Regions from separate parts of the Staphylococcus equorum genome, predicted to be linked through region 3. Evidence: predicted binding sites of a transcription regulator. Region 3 holds the regulator's gene; each other region holds the start of a gene.
What was found. Region 3 encodes Rex, which represses fermentation and respiration genes when NADH is low (regulators of the CRP and FNR family bind a similar motif). Its sites were predicted from a motif close to TTGTGAAATATTTCACAA; they were not measured.
Positions count from the first base shown of each region.

Region 1: the regulator Rex is predicted to act here: its motif matches at 2,099-2,116, upstream of PYW44_RS08760 (cytochrome ubiquinol oxidase subunit I).
Region 2: the regulator Rex is predicted to act here: its motif matches at 2,910-2,927, upstream of PYW44_RS02785 (nitrate reductase subunit alpha).
Region 4: the regulator Rex is predicted to act here: its motif matches at 1,786-1,803, upstream of qoxA (cytochrome aa3 quinol oxidase subunit II).

Region 1 covers NZ_CP118982.1:1,816,741-1,822,197, forward strand. The annotation lists gene PYW44_RS08755 (cytochrome d ubiquinol oxidase subunit II) at 1-725, opposite strand, end outside; gene PYW44_RS08760 (cytochrome ubiquinol oxidase subunit I) at 725-2,077, opposite strand; gene PYW44_RS08765 (glutaredoxin family protein) at 2,280-2,510, shown strand; gene ptsP (phosphoenolpyruvate--protein phosphotransferase) at 2,725-4,440, opposite strand; gene PYW44_RS08775 (phosphocarrier protein HPr) at 4,442-4,708, opposite strand; gene PYW44_RS08780 (hypothetical protein) at 4,872-5,414, opposite strand.
Region 2 covers NZ_CP118982.1:613,421-618,877, reverse strand. The annotation lists gene PYW44_RS02785 (nitrate reductase subunit alpha) at 1-2,828, opposite strand, end outside; gene cobA (uroporphyrinogen-III C-methyltransferase) at 3,106-4,053, opposite strand; gene nirD (nitrite reductase small subunit NirD) at 4,044-4,358, opposite strand; partial or broken gene nirB (nitrite reductase large subunit NirB) at 4,361-5,457, opposite strand, start outside.
Region 3 covers NZ_CP118982.1:949,291-954,747, forward strand. The annotation lists gene PYW44_RS04480 (ABC-F family ATP-binding cassette domain-containing protein) at 1-1,238, opposite strand, end outside; gene PYW44_RS04485 (redox-sensing transcriptional repressor Rex) at 1,383-2,030, shown strand; gene PYW44_RS04490 (YeeE/YedE family protein) at 2,249-3,340, shown strand; gene PYW44_RS04495 (sulfurtransferase TusA family protein) at 3,364-3,591, shown strand; gene PYW44_RS04500 (LacI family DNA-binding transcriptional regulator) at 3,735-4,697, shown strand; gene PYW44_RS04505 (sucrose-6-phosphate hydrolase) at 4,790-5,457, shown strand, end outside.
Region 4 covers NZ_CP118982.1:1,838,473-1,843,929, reverse strand. The annotation lists gene qoxB (cytochrome aa3 quinol oxidase subunit I) at 1-497, opposite strand, end outside; gene qoxA (cytochrome aa3 quinol oxidase subunit II) at 497-1,618, opposite strand; gene PYW44_RS08880 (DUF5011 domain-containing protein) at 1,889-2,206, opposite strand; gene PYW44_RS08875 (hypothetical protein) at 2,515-2,739, shown strand; gene folD (bifunctional methylenetetrahydrofolate dehydrogenase/methenyltetrahydrofolate cyclohydrolase FolD) at 2,919-3,776, opposite strand; gene purE (5-(carboxyamino)imidazole ribonucleotide mutase) at 3,980-4,462, shown strand; gene purK (5-(carboxyamino)imidazole ribonucleotide synthase) at 4,449-5,457, shown strand, end outside.

The DNA of each region.
Region 1 (5,457 bases), 870 kb from region 3:
CTTAGTAGGAACATCCACCAATAATCAGTTACTGCGCTTAAGAAATGCGCTTCGTTTTGTAGTCTTAACGATACAAATACGAATAATGAAATTGCGATCATCGGCGGTCCCCAGAACAAGAACCAATATCTTAATAAATCATATGCTGGTTTATCTTTAGCTTTTGAAGCATAGTACGTAAGGAAGCCTGAAGAAATATATAGCACTGATATAACGGCTAAGAATACGACAGACCATGAATAAGGACTCAAGGCTAATTCAAGCCAGTTCAAATCTATATTATCACCTGAACCTGTAATAAAGCCCCCTTCTGATATTGTTAGCGTTGTAGCAAGCGCAGCTGGAATAAACAATCCTGACAAGCCGTACATTGCTAACCAAATGAGTTTTGAATCAGGTCCATAATTTTCAAATGCGTAAAAACTACCTCTAATTGTTAGTAATATTAATGCAATTGAAGCTGGTACGAGTAGTACGGTACCAAAGTATTTCGCTGCATCAGGGAAAAAACCTACGATGCCAACGAAAAAGAATACAAAGAATACGTTTGTTACTTCCCACACAGGATTTAAATAACGACCTATTAAATGGTTAATTTGTTTATCTTGTTTAGTCACTTTTGCGTGAAGTGTAAAGAACCCAGCACCAAAATCAATAGAGGCGATAATAATATAAGAGAATAAGAATATTCCAAGTACTGTAATACCTATATAAGCAAATATCATTACTCATCACCTCTTTCTGGTGTATTTTCTTCTACATCTTTATATGTTGGTTTATTACTGAACATCCGAATTAATACATATGCGGTAGTCACGATTAATATTATATATAAGATACCGAATAATATTGTCACGAGTGTTAAACCACCTGCTTGAGTTGCAGCATCAGCTACTTTAAGGTAGCCACGAACCAACCATGGTTGACGACCTTGTTCAGTTAAGAACCACCCAGCTTCTATTGCAATCATTGCTGCTGGTCCAGTTAACAATGCACCATACAACATTGGTTTTGAATAAGTGAATTTGCGTAACTTCTTAAATATAAGTGTTAATATAAACGCACCTGATATAATCAAGCAGAATACACCCATAGAAACCATAATATCAAAGTAATAGTGTACAATCATCGGTGGATGCAGTTCTTCTGGAAACTCATTTAATCCTTTTACTTCTGTGTCTGTATTATTATCAGCCAAGAAACTGAGTATGCCAGGTATTTTTATGGCACCGGATACTTCTTGTGTTTCTTCATCTAAACTACCAAAGAATATTAAATCTGCATTGGACTCTGTTTCAAAGTGCCATTCATAAGCAGCAAGTTTTTCTGGTTGCTCTTGATGTAGAAACTTAGCTGATAAATCTCCAGCTAACATAGAACCTAAAGTAAATACTACGCCAAGAATCATCGTTAGTTTCAATGCTTTTTTATGATATTCTGTGTCTTTTTTGAATTTATTTTTCAATAATTTAAATGCAGCAATTGCAGCAAGTACAAATGCCATCGTCATAAGTGCTGTAGCAACAACGTGGAATGATCTAATTAAGAATGATTCGTTAAACATTGCTGCCCAAGGTTGGACGTTAACCATTTTCCCATCCTTCATTTCAAAGCCAGCTGGTGTATTCATAAATGAATTGACCGCTGTAATGAAGAATGCTGAGAATGTACCACCTATAATGACAGGAATACTAATAAGGAAATGAGTCCATTTACTCTTAAATCTATCCCATGTATATAAATAAATACTTAAGAAAATTGCTTCAAAGAAGAAAGCAAATGTTTCCATAAATAATGGTAATGCAATAACATGACCGCCCATTTGCATAAAGGTTGGCCATAATAGTGATAATTGCAGTCCAATAATTGTTCCTGTCACAACACCAACAGCTACCGTAATGGTATATCCTTTAGACCATCTTTTGGCTAATGTTATATATTTTGGATCATTTCTTTTTATACCTAAAAATTCAGCAACAGCAAACATTAATGGCACGCCCACACCAATCGTTGCGAATATGATATGAACCGCGAGTGTCATCGCAGTTAAAAAACGGGCTAATTCAACTGAATCCATAATATCACCTTTTTTATTTATTTGTGACAAAAATCACAACGTTCATTCATTATAAACTGCTTTACGTTGTATTGAAATAAGTTGCGTTCAAAATATAGTGACAAATTAATGACCACTTGCATGTAAGTCAAAGATTTGTAATAATTTAAAAAGTTTCTTATATTAAAGTATATCGAATTTAAAATAGGAAGGACGAGTTTTAATGGATAAAATAATAATTTATACGCAAAATGAATGCCCACCTTGTACTTTCATAAAAAACTATTTGTCAGATAAAGGCGTCTCATATAGCGAAAAAAACATCTCAAATTCCCAATATAGAAATGAAATGATAGACTATGATGCTTTCGCTACACCTTTTATCTTGTTGAATAATGAGCCAATGTACCAAATTGACATTGATAAAATCAACCACACTTTAAATATAGAATAGTTATCAACCAATGTAGCCATTCTACATTTGAATTAGTAAATCTTTCACTTTCTAAACTATATGATTTTTAGTGTTATTACAAAGTTACTGTTTAACAACATGAAATGACTTATTACGTTAATTCTAATTTTTTTGAATTTATAGCAAAATAAAAAAGCTGATAGCCCCACTATAAATGGTCTATCAGCTTTTTTCGAACTCAAATGTTCAATTATTATTTAGCATATTGCTCAACTAGTTCTTGTACTTCTTCAGATGTTGCACAATTAATTGCTCTTTGTGACAATTCTTCCATTTCATTTTGGCTTAAACCTTTGATTTGACGACGGGCTTTAAGCACTGATGTAGCACTCATTGAAAATTCATCTAATCCTAAGCCTAATAATAATGGAATAGCGATTTCGTCGCCTGCCATTTCGCCACACATACCAGTCCATTTACCTTCTTTATGTGATGCTTCGATCACTTGTTTTACTAAACGTAAAATTGAAGGATTGTATGGTTGATACAAGTAAGAAACGCGTTCAGACATGCGGTCAGCCGCCATTGTATATTGAATTAAATCATTTGTTCCTATACTGAAGAAATCAACTTCTTTTGCGAAGACATCTGCTAATGCAGCAGTTGAAGGAATTTCAACCATGATACCTAATTCAATATCATCAGAAACATCTGTACCTTCTTGTTTTAAGTTTTCTTTTTCTTCAAGTAATAATGCTTTAGCATCACGGAACTCATTGATTGTTGCAACCATTGGGAACATGATATTTAATTTACCGTAAACAGATGCACGTAATAATGCACGAAGTTGTGGTCTAAAAATATCAGGTTGGTCTAAACATAAACGAATCGCACGATAACCTAAGAATGGATTCATTTCTTCAGGTAAATTTAGATATGGTAACTCTTTATCGCCACCGATATCTAATGTACGTACAACAACACGTTTATCTTCCATCGTTTCTAGAACTTTTTTATAAGCTTCGAATTGTTCATCCTCAGTAGGCATTTCATCTCTACCCATATATAAAAATTCCGTACGATATAAACCAATACCTTCTGCACCATTTTCAATAACACCTGTTAAATCATTAGGTGTACCGATGTTTGCAGCTAATTCAGCATGTTTACCATCAATTGTTTTTGTTTCTTCATTGCGTAATTTTTGTAATTCCTTTTTATCTTCGAAGAAACGTTCACGCTTATTTTCATAAGCGATTACTTCATCATCTGTAGGATCAATAATTACTTCGCCTGTTAATCCGTCAACGATAATCATATCGCCTTGTTTAACGTCTTCAGTAATAGATTTTGTACCTACAACCGCAGGTATTTCTAAAGAACGGCTCATAATTGCTGAGTGTGATGTTCTTCCACCAATATTTGTTACAAAGCCTTGTACGAATTCTTTATTTAACTGAGCAGTATCTGAAGGCGTTAAATCGTTTCCAATTATAACAACGCTTTCATCAATGATACTAGGATTTGGTAACTCTACACCTAAAATATGTGCTAACACACGTTTAGAAACGTCACGGATATCAGCAGCACGTTCTTTCATGTATTCATTATCCATATTTTCAAATATAGTAATGAATTGTCCAGTTACTTCAGATAATGCAGTTGGTGCGTTAACTTGGTCATTTTTAATCTTGTCTTCAATCGGTTGAATTAACTCTGGATCATCTAAAACTAATAAATGAGCATCAAAAATCGCTGCTTTATCAGCACCTAGATTTTTTTCAGCATTATTTCTTATTTTTGTTAACTCAACTTTAGATGTTTCGATGGCGTCATTGAACTTAGCAATTTCAGCGTCGATATCTGTAATCTTTTCACTATTATATGAAAGATCTGGTTCAACTAATAAATATGCTTTAGCAATAGCTACACCATCAGATGCAGCAATGCCATTTATATAGTTAGTCATATTATTTAGTTAATCCTTCTTTAGATAAAATCTCAGTGATTGCTTCGATTGCGTCTGTTTCGTCGCTACCATCAGCGTAGATAGTGATTTCAGCATCTTTACCTACACCTAAACTCATAACACCCATGATTGATTTCAAGTTAACTTTTTTACCGTTATATTCTAATTGAATATCTGAATCAAATTTTGAGGCAGTTTGAACAAGCATTGTCGCTGGACGAGCGTGAATACCTGTTTCATCGATAATTACATATGATTTTTGTTCCATAATTTATTTCTCCTTCGTATAGTTAGAATCGTTAGTTTATTATAAAACCTAACAAAGTTTTATATAATAAGATTACCAAATTATATATATAAATTCAATTCCTTGCACCCATGACATGACAATATTCAGCGTTTATTTAACAATTTGTGAAAACGCTGTAGTTTTACACAAGTGATTTAGCAACTTTTTCACATTTTTGAATATGATCATTACCTATTTTTTTCATGAAATAATAACTTATAGAAGCAGTGATTGCTTGACCTACTACCGGGAACCATTTCGTTTGTTTTGCTGCAGTACGTTTCGCTACATCACGAATAACTACTTTGAGAATAGCACTTGATACTTTTTTACCAATAAATTGGCTGCCTTGAATTGCCGCAGTAGTTAGCACACGCTCTTTCATGTCATCTCCCATGGTATTAACTTGTTTATGATCAAGACCATAAATTTTATTTACGTCCTCAATTATATCTTTCATAAGTTTAATATCTACACTGAAGCCTAAACCAGGAATAGGTACTACACTTACCCCAGATGATAGCATTGATTTTTTTCTTACTAAAGCCTCTGCACGTTGGCGACGTTCTTCAATTTCACTATGTGTTGTTGGTATGCTACCTTTATTATTTATATCTTCTATATTTAAGACTTTATTTCCTACTTTTTGTGTAACGTTATTTGTGATTTTATTTTTAAAACTCATTATGTTCACTCCTTAGTAAATTCTATACACTAAGAATAATACC
Region 2 (5,457 bases), 340 kb from region 3:
GCACGTCTTGCAGTATCTATTCTAGGTCTACCGTTTCTCACTGAATCTTCTTTGTCATCATTCCAAGTACCGACCATATGTTTCAGCTCTTCATATTGTTCTGACACTGTAAAACTCACACCATGAGCACCCACTTTAGCTTTTTCTAATAAAGGCCCGAGTGTGACATATTTATCAAATATTTTTGTATAATCTCTATCAACAACTGTGAAGCTTGGCATTGTCTTACCAGGAATAGCTTCTACTTCACCTTTAGTCCAGTCTTTTACAATACCGTTCACATTCGATATTTCTTGTTGCGTATCATGAGCTAAAGGTGTAGTTACGACATCTTTGTATACGCCTGTAAGGTGTTTTTTCGCATTTTCTGACACTTCTTTACTTAACGATTTGAAAATATCCCAATCTGAACGTGATTCCCATAAAGGATCAATCGCCGGATTAAATGGATGTACAAAAGGATGCATATCCGTAGATGATAAGTCATGCTTCTCATACCATGTCGCAGCTGGCAAGACAATGTCTGAGTAAAGTGGTGTCGAAGTCATTCTAAAATCTAGTGACACAAGTAAATCTAACTTGCCTTCAGTGTCATCTCTCCATTGAATCTCTTCTGGTTTCACTTCTTCATTCGGTTCTGCCAATAGTCCAGACTTTGCACCGAGTAAATGTTTCATAAAATACTCTTGCCCTTTCGCAGAACTAGATATTAAATTAGAACGCCAGAGGAATAACGTTTTAGGATGATTCTTTTTCAAATCAGGATCTTCAATCGCAAACTCTGTATCTCTCGATTTCACAGAATCTACTGCACGTTTTAAAATCGCTTCATTATTAAATTCATTTGCCTCTCTTGCTGCTTCACCAAATGACAAACTATTTTTATTAAATTGTGGATACGAAGGCAACCAACCTAATCTGGCTGCTAGCACATTATAATCTGCTGGATGTTGGTGCTTAATATTCTCAGCTAATGGGGATTTTATACTATCCACATTAGATTCTTCATATTTCCACTGATCTGTCGCAAAATAGAACCAACTCGTGCCATTTTGTAATCTTGGTGGTCCTTGCCAATCTTTGGCGAATGCAAGTGTATTCCACCCTTCAATGGGTCTACATTTTTCTTGGCCAACATAATGCGCCCATCCGCCACCATTCACACCCTGACAGCCACATAGTAATACTAAATTCAAGATAGAACGGTATATCGTATCTGAGTTAAACCAATGGTTAATACCTGCACCCATAATGATCATCGATTTACCCTTTGTATCAATTGCATTTTGCGCAAATTCACGTGCCACTTGCGTAACCACATCTTGTTTCACACCTGTCACTTTTTCTTGCCATGCAGGTGTATAATATGAATTTGCATCTTTATAGTCCTTCGCTTCTAATTCATGATTAAATCTTTTTATGCCATATTGACTTGTCATTAAATCATAAACTGTCGTTATATATTGTTCTTTTCCATTTGCTAGAGTAATTTTTTTAACCGCAATTGGTCGTTCAAAAATACCATTGCCCTCATTATTGAAATATGGAAATTGTATTTTTTCTAATTCAAAATGATCTTCTGCAAGACTCAGTGCCGGGTCAATTTTACTACCGTCTTCATTTTCTAATTTTAAATTCCATTGTTTATCTTTTTCCCAACGTTGTCCCATTGTGCCATTTGGAACCGTTAAGTTCTGGGTGATTTTATCAAAAATGACAGGCTTCCATTCACTATGCTCTACTGTTTCGCCTAAGTCATTTGCTCTTAAGAAACGACCTGCTTTAAAACCATTTTCATCTTTATCTAACATGATAATAAATGGCATATCCGTATATTGTTTTGAATAATTTATAAAATGCGCATTGGGTTGATTAACGTAATGTTCTTGCAGTATGACATGCGTCATCGCTTGGGCAAGTGCTGCATCAGAACCAGGATGTGGTGCTAACCAATTGTCTGCAAATTTCACATTCTCTGCATAATCAGGTGCAATTGACACCACTTTCGTTCCTTTATATCGAACTTCAGTCATAAAGTGTGCGTCTGGGGTACGAGTCATCGGTACATTAGAACCCCACATCATAATGTAAGATGCGTTATACCAATCACTTGATTCAGGCACGTCGGTTTGTTCACCCCAAATTTGAGGTGAAGCAGGTGGTAAATCTGCATACCAATCATAAAAACTCAGCATTTCTCCACCAAGTAAACTCACAAATCGTGCACCAGAAGCATAACTCAACATAGACATAGCAGGTATCGGGGTAAAACCAGCTATTCTATCTGGACCAAATTTTTTGATAGTATAAATAATTTGAGCAGATATGAGTTTCCCTACGTCTTTCCAATTCGTTCTCACTAATCCACCTTTGCCTCGTGCTTGTTTATATAATTTTGCTTTTTCCTCATCTTCTACGATAGATGCCCAAGCTTCTATCGTATTATTATCATGAGTTTCTAGGGCTTCTACCCAAAGTTCCCACAACTTTTTACGGATATATGGATACCGAATTCTTAAAGGACTATATTCATACCAAGAAAATGAAGCACCACGTGGGCAACCTCTAGGTTCAAATTCAGGCATATCAGGCCCACAACTTGGATAGTCTGTTTGTTGATTTTCCCATGTAATCACACCATTTTTAACAAATACTTTCCATGAGCAAGAACCTGTGCAATTCACACCATGAGTCGTTCTAACTACTTTGTCATGACTCCATCTTTCTCTATACATTTTCTCCCATTCCCGACTCTTACTTTCTAAGACCGACCAGTCACCATTAAATTTTTCTGTCGGCTTAAAAAAGCTTAATCCAAATTTTTTCATTGAAAACACCCTCTCAGATCATTGCCAGTAAAATTTTTAAAGTAGGATTCTATGGTTCACTTCATTCACTGCTTAACTAAATTGTACATTTTTTCACAAATTTCAAATATTAGGGAATCACCTAATAAGCGGTGGAAATACCCTTAGTTTTTAAGTACACACTCATGAGCAAAAGTAATTTAATGTCCTATAAATATAAAAAAGATGATCTCTATTCACTACAATAGAAATCATCTTTTTTATACTTTGGGGTTATCAATTATCTTCTGAAATCATCTTATTTTATATCCTTAGAGTGAATTTTCTCATCAAAATGCTGCATTAATTGTTGTTCTATAAACAACTGTTGGCTGTGATGAAGTTCATGCTTTTCATCAGGGTTAATTAAGCACCATCCACCGTTTTCATAGATATCAAATGCTTGCTCAATTGCCTGTAAACGGGGTCCAGAAATTAAATGTTTCTTACTAGTACATTTTTTCAAGGTGCTTTTAATATTTTCATAAGCTGCCATATCACCTACAATCACTATGCCAGGTGATATTTGTTCTAAATCATCAGAAACCTGCTCCGCAATTGTAGTTACCGTACCTATGATGTGTTTTTCATTAAAAGAAGAAACATTAAATATGAGCAATACTGGATAATCTACTTGTATAGTCTGATATATATCATTCATAATTTCACTCAACCGCTTCACACCCATATAAATAGCTAACGTCCCCCCGTTTATAAGTGCTGTAACATCAACTTGCTGCTGACTATTTTTATTCAGATGCCCTGTCGTAAAAGTGACACTTTGGGCGACATTACGAATTGTTAATCCTAAACCTACTGAGGCCACAGCAGCACTCGCTGTTGTAATACCTGGTACAACTTCAAAATCAATACCGGCTTGTGACAATGTAACAACCTCTTCATGGACTCTACCAAAAATTGCAGGATCCCCACCCTTTAATCTAACAACACATTTATGGTGCTTTGCAGCTGAAATTAATTTTTCATTTATAACTTTTTGTTGAATATGCTTACGGTATGCTTCCTTACCCACATTTATTATTTCAATTTCTGGTCTTACTAATTGTAAAATGAACGGATTGACTAATCTGTCATACAAAATGATATCTGCACTTCGAATAAGACGCTCGGCCTTTCTTGTTAATAATTCAGGCTGCCCAGGTCCAGCACCTACGAGATATACCTTGCCATAAGTGTTTAATGGCATATATATACAGCTCCATTATGAATTTCTACATCGTAAACATCCACACATCCAGTATCTGGTGACTGAACGAGTCCCGTTTTCAAATCTATTTTTTGATCATGCAAAGGACAATATACAAATTCACCGCTTACCGTACCTTCTGAAAGTGGTCCCTGTTTATGAGGACATACATTATGAACTGCGTGTATTTCACCTGATTCTGTTAAAAATAAACCAATTTCGATATCGTTTATGATTACCTTTTTGCCAACTAAAGGAACAAGCTCATCGACCGTTGCTACTTTTATTTTTTCTAATGCTTTCATAATTAAACTTTCTCCACTTCAAATATTTTTTGTGCTACTTCATTATTTATAATGTGTGACCATGGTTCAGCTTCTATAGCTTTTTTCGCTTCCAAAATACGATTGAACAAATCGTCTTGTCTTTCTTGATTTAATAAAACTGCTTTAACTTTTTCAAAACCTAATCGCTGTATCCACGGTGCAGTACGTTCTGCATAAATACCAGTCTCTCTGTAATATTGCATCATCGCACCACATAATTTAATGACCTCATCTTCTGTTTCAACGGTAGTTAAATGTAAACCCTTTGTTACGTCCGTACCGCCATTGCCCCCAATATAAATTTGAAAGCCATTTTCAACGCTGATAACACCAAAGTCTTTAACACCAGATTCTACACAGCTTCTTGGACAACCAGAGACACCCATTTTAAACTTATGTGGCGTGTCGATGTGTTCGAATGTCTTTTCTAAACGAATACCTAATTGCGTAGTATATTGCGTACCAAATCGGCAAAATTCCTTACCTACACAACTTTTAACTGAGCGTGTCTTTTTCGCATATGCTGAAGCTGAACGCATACCTAAATCTGACCATATTTGTGGTAGTAATTCTTTTTTAACACCATACAACCCTATACGTTGAGAACCTGTCACTTTCACTAATGGCACATCCTATTTTTTAGCAACTTCTCCTAACCGAATTAACTGATCTGCATTCGTAACACCACCGCGCATTTGGGGAATCACAGAAAATGTACCGTCATTTTGAATGTTGGCATGATAGCGTTCATTTGCAAAACGTGACTCAATTTCATCATTATGCTCAAATGGATAAACCATATTCAAATAATAATTAATAGCTGGTCTACACTTTGGACAACCCGACTTATCATTAAAATTGAGTGCATAGCGTACTTCCTTAGACGTTTTCAATCCTTTTGCTCTTATCTGAGTAACAATTTGATCACGCGTGAGCTCAGTACATGCACATATACCAGATGGTTTAGAAGCAACAAAATCATCACCTAATGTATACTCTAAAATCTGACCAATTTGCCCTTTACACTTACCACATGAATTGCCAGCTTTTGTTTCTTTTGTGACTGCTTCTACACTAG
Region 3 (5,457 bases):
TAATCAAGGATTGTTTTGTTTGATTTAAATTCAGCTTGTTTTTGATCGTAATAACCAACTTTTAAATTTGCACCTGTAGTAATTTCTCCACTAATCTTTTGTTGGAGACCGGCGACTGTTTTGATTAAAGTAGACTTCCCAATACCATTAGGACCAATGATTGCAATATGGTCTCCCTTCGTGGCTTCGATATTAATGCCTTTTGTTATGGCTTCCTCATATCCAATTTCTAGATTTTTAATATGAAATACATCGTTTCCAGTATTTCTATCAAAATCGAATTGGATATTGGCGCTTTTAGCATCAATCATAGGTTTGTTAACTCTTTCCATTTTTTCCAACATTTTCCTTCGGCTTTTTGCCATGCCCGTAGTTGAAGCACGAGCGATGTTTTTCTCTACAAATGTTTCAAGTTTTTTAATTTCAGCTTGTTGACTTTCATATTCTTGCATACGTTTTTCATAATATTTATCTCTTTGCTCTATAAATTGTCCATAGTTACCTACGTAATGTTGTACATCGCCGAGCGCAACGTCATAAATTTGATTGACAATTTTATCTAAGAAATATCTATCGTGACTGATAATGACGATAGCGCCTTTGAAATAATTAAGATAACTTTCCAACCATTGCGTTGTTTCCATATCTAAATGGTTTGTAGGTTCATCAAGTAATAGTAAATCAGGTTCGCTAAGTAACATTTGGGCTAAAGATAACCTAGTCTTTTGACCGCCACTAAAATCATTAATAGGACGATTAAAATCCGCTTCACTAAAATTCAAACCGTGTAGTACAGTTTTAATCTTACTTTCATATTGATAACCTTCTTGTTGTTCAAATTGATTAGATAAAGACTCATAGCGATCGATGTGTGTCTTATATGACTCAGTATCATATTCATCAGCATGTTGCGCTAACCAGTCCGTCTCAAATTTCATTTCTAATTCTAATTTTTTCATACTTTCAAATGGTTTCGACATTTCATCAAAAACAGTTTGATTCGTATTTAAAGTCATTTGTTGTGTTAGATAACCAAGCTTGAGATTTTTGCTTTTTGAAACTTGACCGCTATCATATGTCTCGACGCCAGCAATGATTTTCATTAAAGTAGATTTTCCGGCACCATTACGTCCAACGATACCAATACGTTCACCAGTTTTAACTTCAAAATCTACATTATTAAAAATATCTTCTCCGTCGAATGATTTAGTTAAGTCATTGAGTTGTAATAATATCATCCGATTTGCACCTCTCTATTCATTATCATTCTACAGTATTCAACGCGTGGTTAAAACTATCATTGTTTATTTTTATTATTCAATAATGTATAATGTTGTAGTGATTATAAGATAAATCAGCAATAGATAATGAAATAGGGGGACATGGTCTTGGCTAATCAAAGCGAAAAGATTCCTCGTGCCACATTGAAACGTTTACCGTTGTATTATAGATTCGTCAATACTTTGAAATCTAAAGGCATAGATAGAGTTAATTCAAAAACTATAAGTGAGGGTTTGAACATTGATTCTGCAACGATTCGTCGTGATTTTTCATATTTTGGTGAATTAGGCAAGAAAGGCTATGGCTATAATATAGATAGCTTATTACATTTTTTTAAAAATGAGATAAGTGAAAATGACGAGATAAAAATTGCAATTGTAGGTGTTGGGAATTTAGGGAAAGCATTATTAACATACAACTTCTCAATACATGATGAGATGACAATAACGGAAGCTTTTGATATACGAGATGAAATTATAGGGACGCAAATAGGGAAAGTAACAGTCAGTCCGTTTGATAAAATTACGGATATATTAGCACAAGAACATATTGATGTAGTGATTTTAACTACACCTGAAGAAGTAGCGCAGCACGTTGCTGATACTTTAGTAAAAACAGGTGTAAAAGGTATTTTGAACTTTACACCAAGTCGTGTTCTGACACCATCGGATGTTCAAGTACATCATATTGACTTGGGTATTGAATTACAATCTTTACTATTCTTTATGAAAAATTATAGTAACAAATAAAGCGTATGAAAATAGGCTAGCTTTTTTATTTACACGAGATACACGTTAAGTGGTGAGTGTTTAAAAAAGCTAGTTTTTGTATTTAGTTATACGATTACTAACAACTACAGTTATTTTCACAATTAACACTTTATAAAATATAAGCAAATGGGCTTGATATTTAATGAAAAGTTTAATATGATAAATCATATTGATTTTATCGGGAAAGAGGTAATAATATGACGTGGTTAGTAATCAGTGGACTAATCGTTGGTGCGCTTTTAGGCTTTGTTATGCAAAGAACGCGATTTTGTTTAGCTGGTGGATTTAGAGATATGTACGTTCAAAAAAGCAATAAAATGTTTTATGCATTGTTAATTGCAATTTCCGTACAAAGTATTGGGTTATTAATTTTAACATCAACAGGCTTAGTAGAAATTCCAGAATCTACGTATCCAATTATTGGAACTGTAATAGGTTCATTTATATTTGGTATTGGTATTATTTTATCTGGAGGTTGTGCTACAGGTACGTGGTATAGAGCTGGAGAAGGTTTAATAGGTAGCTGGATGGCACTTATTGCCTATGGTTTCACTGCAGCGGCAACAAAGTTTGGTTTGCTGTTACCATTAATGAATGGTGTGAACAAACCGACAAATGTAAATTCAAGTATGGCACAAACGACAGGTATACCAACATGGGTTTGGGTCGCGTTACTTACAATCATCACGATTCTTCTTGTTGTAAAAACGTTACGTAAACCAAAACCTAAATTTGCTATACCAAAATTAAAGCAAAAATATACAGGTATAAGACATTATTTATTCGAGAAAAAATATCACCCATTTGTTGCAGCAATTGCTGTTGGGCTAATTGCTTTAATCGCGTGGCCTGTAAGTGAATCAACAGGAAGAATGTATGGACTTGGTATTACAACACCATCTGCAAATATAGTTCAGTTTTTTGTAACTGGTGACTTGAAATTGATAGACTGGGGTGTATTCCTTGTTCTAGGTATATTCGTTGGTTCTTATATTGCTGCGAAAGGTGCTAAAGAATTCAAATGGAGAATGCCTGATAAAAAGACAATACGTAATAGTGTTATCGGTGGCGTATGTATGGGATTTGGCGCTTCTGTAGCTGGCGGTTGTTCAATAGGTAACGGTTTAGTAGAAACTGCAACGATGTCATGGAAAGGTTGGATTGCACTTGCGTCTATGATTTTAGGAGCTTGGTTTATGAGTTACTTTATATTTATAAAACCAATGAAAAAAGCGCAACGCCAACAAACTAGTGAAAATACGATTTCAACACAAACACAAACGACTTAATTATATTAGGGAGGAATTTAATTATGGTACATGAATTAGGAACGGTAGGAATGGTTTGCCCATTTCCATTAATAGAAGCACAAAAAAAAATGGATACAATGAATAACGGTGAAGAATTGAAAATAGACTTTGACTGTACTCAGGCAACAGAGGCACTACCTAATTGGGCAGCTGAAAAAGGATATCCGATAACAAACTATGAACAATTAGATGATGCTTCTTGGACGATTACAATTCAAAAAGCTGAATAAGTGAAAGACCAACCAACTTGCTATTATTAGGTTTAAACACCTAAGGTATCAGGTTGGTTTTTATTTTAAATAGTATTTAAAGCGATTGCAATATGATAGAATTAATCATATTGAGAATAGCTTATTGATGAGAGTGAGAGAATATGAAAAATATATCTGATATTGCAAAAATTGCTGGCGTATCAAAGAGTACAGTTTCAAGATATCTTAATAATGGCTCGGTAAGTTTAAAAACTAAGCAAAAGTTGGATAAAATCATTCAAGAAAATGATTACCAACCAAATCAGTTTGCCCAAAGTCTGCGAGCGCATAGAACCAATATGATAGGTGCGATTATACCTAGAATGAACTCTTACGCAGTAGATGAAACAATCAAAGGCGTGAAGACAGTTTGTGATGATTTGAACTATAGATTATTGCTTAATTATACAAATATCGATACAGAACTGGAAATTGATGCATTAGAAACATTTTATAGAAGTAAAGTCGATGGAATTATATTAATGGCTACAGAAATTACAGATAGACATATTGAAGTGATTAATAAAATTGATGTCCCTGTTATTATCGTCGGTCAAGAACATAAGGACTTGCACTGTATTATCCATAATGATTTTCATGCAGGTTATATGGTAGGCGAAGGACTCGGATTAAAAGGTTTTAAAAACATTCAATTCTTTGGAGTTACAGAAACCGATGTTGCTGTAGGTATACATAGAAAAAAAGGCTTAATCAGTGGCTTAGCGAAATATAATGTCAAACCACATATTTCGCAAACCTCATTTAATTACAATGAGGCAATGATTGATGTATCAAAAGAATTGCAAACTCAACCTAATTATGACGCAGTTGTAGGAGCAACAGATTCTATCGCATTAGCTGTACATAAAATCACCTCAGAAGATACTACACAAAATGGTGACAAATTTATCGTTGGTTTTGGTGGTGATCCAGTTACAGAAATTGTCTCGCCTTCAATTCATACAGTTAATTATCATTTTGAATATGCTGGTGAAGTAGCAATGAGCAAACTCAATCAACTCATTCAACATCAACCTATAGAGCAACGTATCTCTATTGATGTGGGTCTTTCATTTAAAAATTAACTGAAGCATGATATTATATAATAAAGCGTAATGGAACCGGTACCAAAATGTAGAATAAAGTTTGAATATTGGATAGTAGGAGGAAAATAGTAATGGCTGAGTGGACAAGAGATGAACGTTATCAAAAATATGAAGACGTTGATCAGCAAACATTAGATGATTTATCAGCTAAAGTTAATGAGTCTAAGTATAGACAAACGTTTCATTTACAACCTAAAACAGGATTATTAAACGATCCTAACGGATTGATATACTATGACGGGACGTATTATATATCACATCAATGGTTTCCGTTAGGACCAGTCCATGGCTTGAAATATTGGTATACATATACAAGTAAGGATTTAGTACATTTTGAAGATGTGGGAACATCATTAAAGCCAGATACTAAAGATGATAGTCATGGTGTTTATAGTGGTAGTGCATTTGAATATAATAACCATATGTATTATATGTATACGGCAAATCATCGCGATGAAGATTGGAATAGAATTTCTACGCAACATATTGCAAAAATAAATGCAGAAGGTGAAGTTGAAAAGTTTCCTAAAGCGGTCATTGCTGAACCGCCATTTGGATATACACAGCACTTCAGAGACCCTAAAGTATTTTCAAAAGATGGTGTCTATTATGCTGTCATTGGAGCTCAAAATGAACAAGGTCAAGGTAGAGTGATTCAATATCGTTCAACAGATATTGTGAATTGGGAATTTCAAGGTGAAGTTCATACGAATCTAGATTCATTTGGTTATATGTGGGA
Region 4 (5,457 bases), 890 kb from region 3:
CAACCAGCAGCAGGTGAGCCTCCGATTATAAATGACAGGTTGAATAAAATCATACCTGAGAAGAATAACCAGAAACTTACGCTATTTAATACAGGGAATGCAACGTCTCGAGCACCAATTTGTAAAGGTACAATGACATTCCATAAACCAAATATGAAAGGCATTGCCATAAAGATAATCATGATAACACCGTGTGTACTAAAAACTTCGTTATAGTGATTTGAGTCCAAGAACGTATTGTTAGGAATCGCTAATTGTGTACGCATCATTAATGCGTCAATACCACCACGAACGAACATTAATACGGCACAGATTAAGTACATTGCCCCGATTTTCTTATGGTCGACAGATGTGAACCATTCTCTGTATAAATATTTCCATAATTTAAAATAAGTAATTACTGCGATTAGTCCAATGATTCCAAATGGGGCACCGATTTGTGCCATTGTAATCATCCAAGAACCTTCAACAAGTAATTGATCCCATGGAAAATTCATTAATGTCCACCTCCAGATTCATGCTCTTTTTTCTCTATTTCAGATACTTTTTCGTCTTTAGCACCTTTAGAGATTTTGTCCATTTCCTCGACGTTATGTTTTTCTTCGCCTTTGAATTCACTGTTGTATGGTTCATCGTTGCCAAGAATCATGGCTTTCATACCATGTCTCTCATAGTTCGCATTTGTGATTTGCGGTTTACGTGCAGGTTGATCAGGTTCATCTAACACATCTTCAGTTAATTCTTCTTCAGTGTTAAAGTTCGGATCTTTCTGTACGTAATTGAAGCGATCATAAGCGTGGAAAATATACTCAGGATCTGCTGCAGGATCAACAAATGCTAGATGGGTACCACTGAAAGTTAACTCTTCATTTTCAGTAGTTGGTAAAAGTTGCTTATCAAATGTATCTTGATCTAACTCTTTTTTACTTTGAGCATCTTTGACCCAATCGTTAAATTCACTTTGACTTACTGAGTTAACATCGAAAGTTTGACGAGAAAAACCTTCACCATTGAAGTTTGAGTTACGTCCACGGAACGTACCTTCTTCACTGGATGTTAATGTCCAGTCCATCGTCATACCTGTCATCGCGTATTTCTGACCACCAAGTTGTGGTATCCAGAAACTTGTCATCATATCCATTGATTGGAGTTTGAAAACAACTGGACGATCTTTCGGTATTGTTAAGTGATTAACAGTTTCAATTTTTTCTTCAGGATAACTAAAGAACCACTTGTAACCAGCACTTGTAGCATAAACTACAATTGGATCATCCTCTTTGTCTGGTGTTTCCTCATACATGTAAAGTGATTTAACCGTTGGAATGGCTATAGCAATTACAATGAGAATTGGAATAATGAACCAGATCGATTCAAGTAAAAAACTATGATGCATCTTTCCTGTTTCCTCTGTTTTGCCCATTCTATATTTGAATAGAAAGACTGTGAACAAGAGAATTACAGCGACAACTATAGCAAGCATGAAGATGATTGAATAGATAATCAAGAACTTCGTATCACTTGCCATTGGCCCTTTTGGGTTTAAAACTTCTACATTCTCACAACCACTAAGTAAAATTAGCGAGCCAAAGAGTAGAAGCAAAGACTTAAATTTTGACACTTTTTTGACCTCCTAATACTACAATTGTAGGGCTTAACATCAATTTTAAGATATTACGCAATTATTACAAGTGTTTGTGCGAAAAAAATTATTGTAAAATTAAAAGAAACCCAACAGAACCAATGTCTGACGGGCTTTTAAAGATTTGTTAAAATTATGTGTACATTTTGTGAAAAGTGTCATAATTAAGTCGAAAGGGTAATTTTGTCTTAAAAATTGTGATAATCGTTATCATTTACGATTTTTGAGACTATGTATGAAACCTAGGTGTTACTTAACTTCAACATAACGTATAGATTTTTTTACAGCACCATTTGAATCTTCAACTTTGTATTCAACTTTATACTTTCCAGTTTTATTTGTATTTATATCTCCATCAACGGTAATTTTATGAGTTAAATCGCCATCTTCTTTATCAAAGGCACTTACACCATTAAGTAAATTGTAATCGTCACCTTTTTCGATGATTGTATCATTAGTACCTTTTAGTTCTGGTGTTGAATTATCAGTAGCTTCTGCACTTAAGTTAGGTGACACAAGTGTTGCAGATACGCCTAACGCTGATAATGACTGTATTAGTTTATTCATAACGTTAACCTCCGTATGACCGTCATTTGTTTTATTCAACTATACTATACTTTAAATGAGTTTAGAATACATCGTACTATAGTCTTAATATAACCTATGACTTTGAATCTAGCTGTAATTTTCAGTAAACATTTAGTAAATTGAACGTTCTGCGAGTTTTGACATAACAAACTTCAAATAATATTAAATTTAATTCGAAATTCTTGGGGGAGGGTTTTAACTGAAAATGAAAAATGTCATTGAAAGATCTCTGTCATTTTTATATTTGGTCAATATATTATTATAGATGTAGAAAGTGGAAAATTGGAATGTCATGTAAAAGACACTATTTATATAGTAGAAGGTGGTCTAAATTATTCACATTTACAGTAAAAAGAGATGTTGATAATGATTATGAAGGTGGAGTTTCTTCAATAATAGTTGATAAATTTAAAGTAGGTAAGTTTATTTCAAGAGATTCAGAAATATATGGAGGAAGTTTTTTCTTAAAATCTATTATCACAACTTTACGACAAAAAGGTATAAATGGATAGAAAATAAAGTTCGAATCATTTATACCCAAAATAAGTACTGGTGTGAAATTATTATTTAGATGAAGTATTTGAATTTTGAATATTTTATAAAAAGAGAGGTTAGATTTCACATTGTGACATCTAACCTCTCTTTATTTAAATATTAATTGTAACAATACGTAATAATTATTCTAGAATGATTATTCAATACCTCTACGCATTTTTTCCGCCATAAGCGTATTATTTAAAACCATAGTAATAGTCATTGGGCCAACGCCACCAGGAACTGGAGTAATTGCGCCTGCAACTTCTTTTACTTCATCATAAGCAATATCACCTTTTAATTTACCATTTTCGTCTGGTGTGTTACCAACATCAATTACAACTGCGCCTTCTTTGACATCTTCTTTTGTAACTAATCCCGGACGACCAACAGCACTAACGATGACATCAGCATTTTTTAAATAACTTTGCATATCCTTAGTTCTTGAATGAAGAATCGTAACAGATGCATTTTTTTGTAATAACAATTTAGATACTGGTTGTCCTACGATATGACTACGTCCGATAACAACTGCATCTTTACCTTCTAAATCAATATCAGCATGATTTAATAATTCCATAATGCCTAAAGGTGTACATGGAACGAAAGTTTGTTGGTCTATATAAAGTTTACCAATATTTTCAGGGTGGAAGCCATCCACATCTTTTGTTGGATCTATAGATTCTATAACTTTTTGTTCACTTACTTGTTTTGGTAAAGGTACTTGTACTAATATACCGCTCACAGTATCATCTTCATTTAAACGTTTAAGTTCGTTTAGAACGTCTGCTTCAGATGTTGATTCATCTAAATGTACGATTTCAGAAATCATACCAATTTTTTCTGCTGCTTTCTTTTTAGAATTTACATAACTTTGACTTGCACCATCGTTACCTACAAGTATTACAGATAGTTTAGGTGTGTAACCCTTAGATTGCAAAGCTTCAACTTGATCTTTAAGACCTTGTCTGTAATCTTTTGCAATTTGTTTCCCGTCTAAAATTTTAGCGACCATGAAAAATCCTCCTCCAATGTGTGTACTTTACTTAACTTTAACATAAAAAACTCGATGAATAACAACCAAAAGACGTAGATTGAATCATTTTTTTGATTTAAAGTTCGATTTTTGATTGAAAAACCATCGTTTAGTTGTTATGCTATATCTGTAATATACATCTAATAGTAGTATCATTTCAAATTTCTGAAAGGGTGTTCATTGTGAAAGTGGTAGTTATAATGGGGAGTTCTTCTGATTGGGAGACAATGAAAGAAAGTTGTCTTATGCTAGACCAATTAGAAATTCCTTATGATAAAAAAGTAGTCTCAGCGCATCGTACGCCACAATTAATGTTTGAATTTTCTAAAGAAGCAAGAGAAAAAGGATATGATGTCATTATTGCTGGAGCAGGTGGTGCGGCACATTTACCAGGTATGGTAGCATCAATGACAACATTACCCGTGATTGGGGTACCAATCGAGTCAAAAAGTTTAAAAGGATTAGATTCGCTATTATCTATCGTTCAAATGCCAGGAGGTATACCAGTAGCAACAACTGCGATAGGCAAAGCTGGTGCCAAAAATGCAGGCGTGTTAGCGGCTAGGATTTTAAGTATTGGCAATAAAACAGTCCAAAAGAATTTGGAAAATTTCGAAAAAACATTAGTTGAGAAAGTGAGTGAAATGCAACATGAGCTTCAGTAAATTAAAATTCGGTTCGACTATTGGAATTATTGGCGGAGGTCAGCTAGGTAAAATGATGGCACAATCTGCCCAAAAAATGGGATTTAAAGTCATTGTACTTGATCCTGATCAAGAATGCCCATGTCAATATGTTGCACATGAATTTATTAATGCCGCTTACGATAATCAAGAAGCTTTAAATCAACTTGGTGAATCATCGGACGTCATTACTTACGAATTTGAAAACATTTCAGCAAGTCAATTACAAACATTAGTTTCAAAATATAATGTTCCTCAAGGTTATCAAGCAATTCAGTTACTACAAGACCGATTGACTGAAAAACAAACGTTGCAAGCAGCACAAACTCAAATTGCACCATTTGTTCAATTATCTGAACCGAGTGATTTGAATCAAGCAATTGAAAATATTGGTTATCCATTTATCGTAAAAACACGTTTCGGTGGTTATGATGGTAAAGGTCAAGTTTTGGTTAAAGACGCAACTTATATTGATGAAGCAAAGTCGCTTGTTGATAAACAAGAATGTGTAGCCGAACAATTTCTAGACTTACAAAAAGAAGTTTCACTTACAGTGACGATTGGCAATGATAACCAAATCACGTACTTTCCACTCCAAGAAAATGAACATCAACATCAAATACTTTTTAAAACAATTGTACCAGCCCGTACAGATATAGAAAAAGAACAAGAAGCACAAAATGAAGTTAAAAAAATTATTGATCACATCCATTTTGTAGGTACATTTACCGTTGAATTCTTCATCGATACACATAATCATTTATATGTTAATGAAATTGCACCGAGACCACATAATTCAGGACACTATTCAATAGAAGCATGTGATTACTCTCAATTTGATACACATATATTAGCAATTACAGGACAAAAGTTACCACAATCTATTGAATTGCTAAAACCTGCAGTAATGATGAATTTATTAGGTAGAGATTTAGATCTTTTAGAAGATCAATTTGCTGACCATCCAGATTGGCATG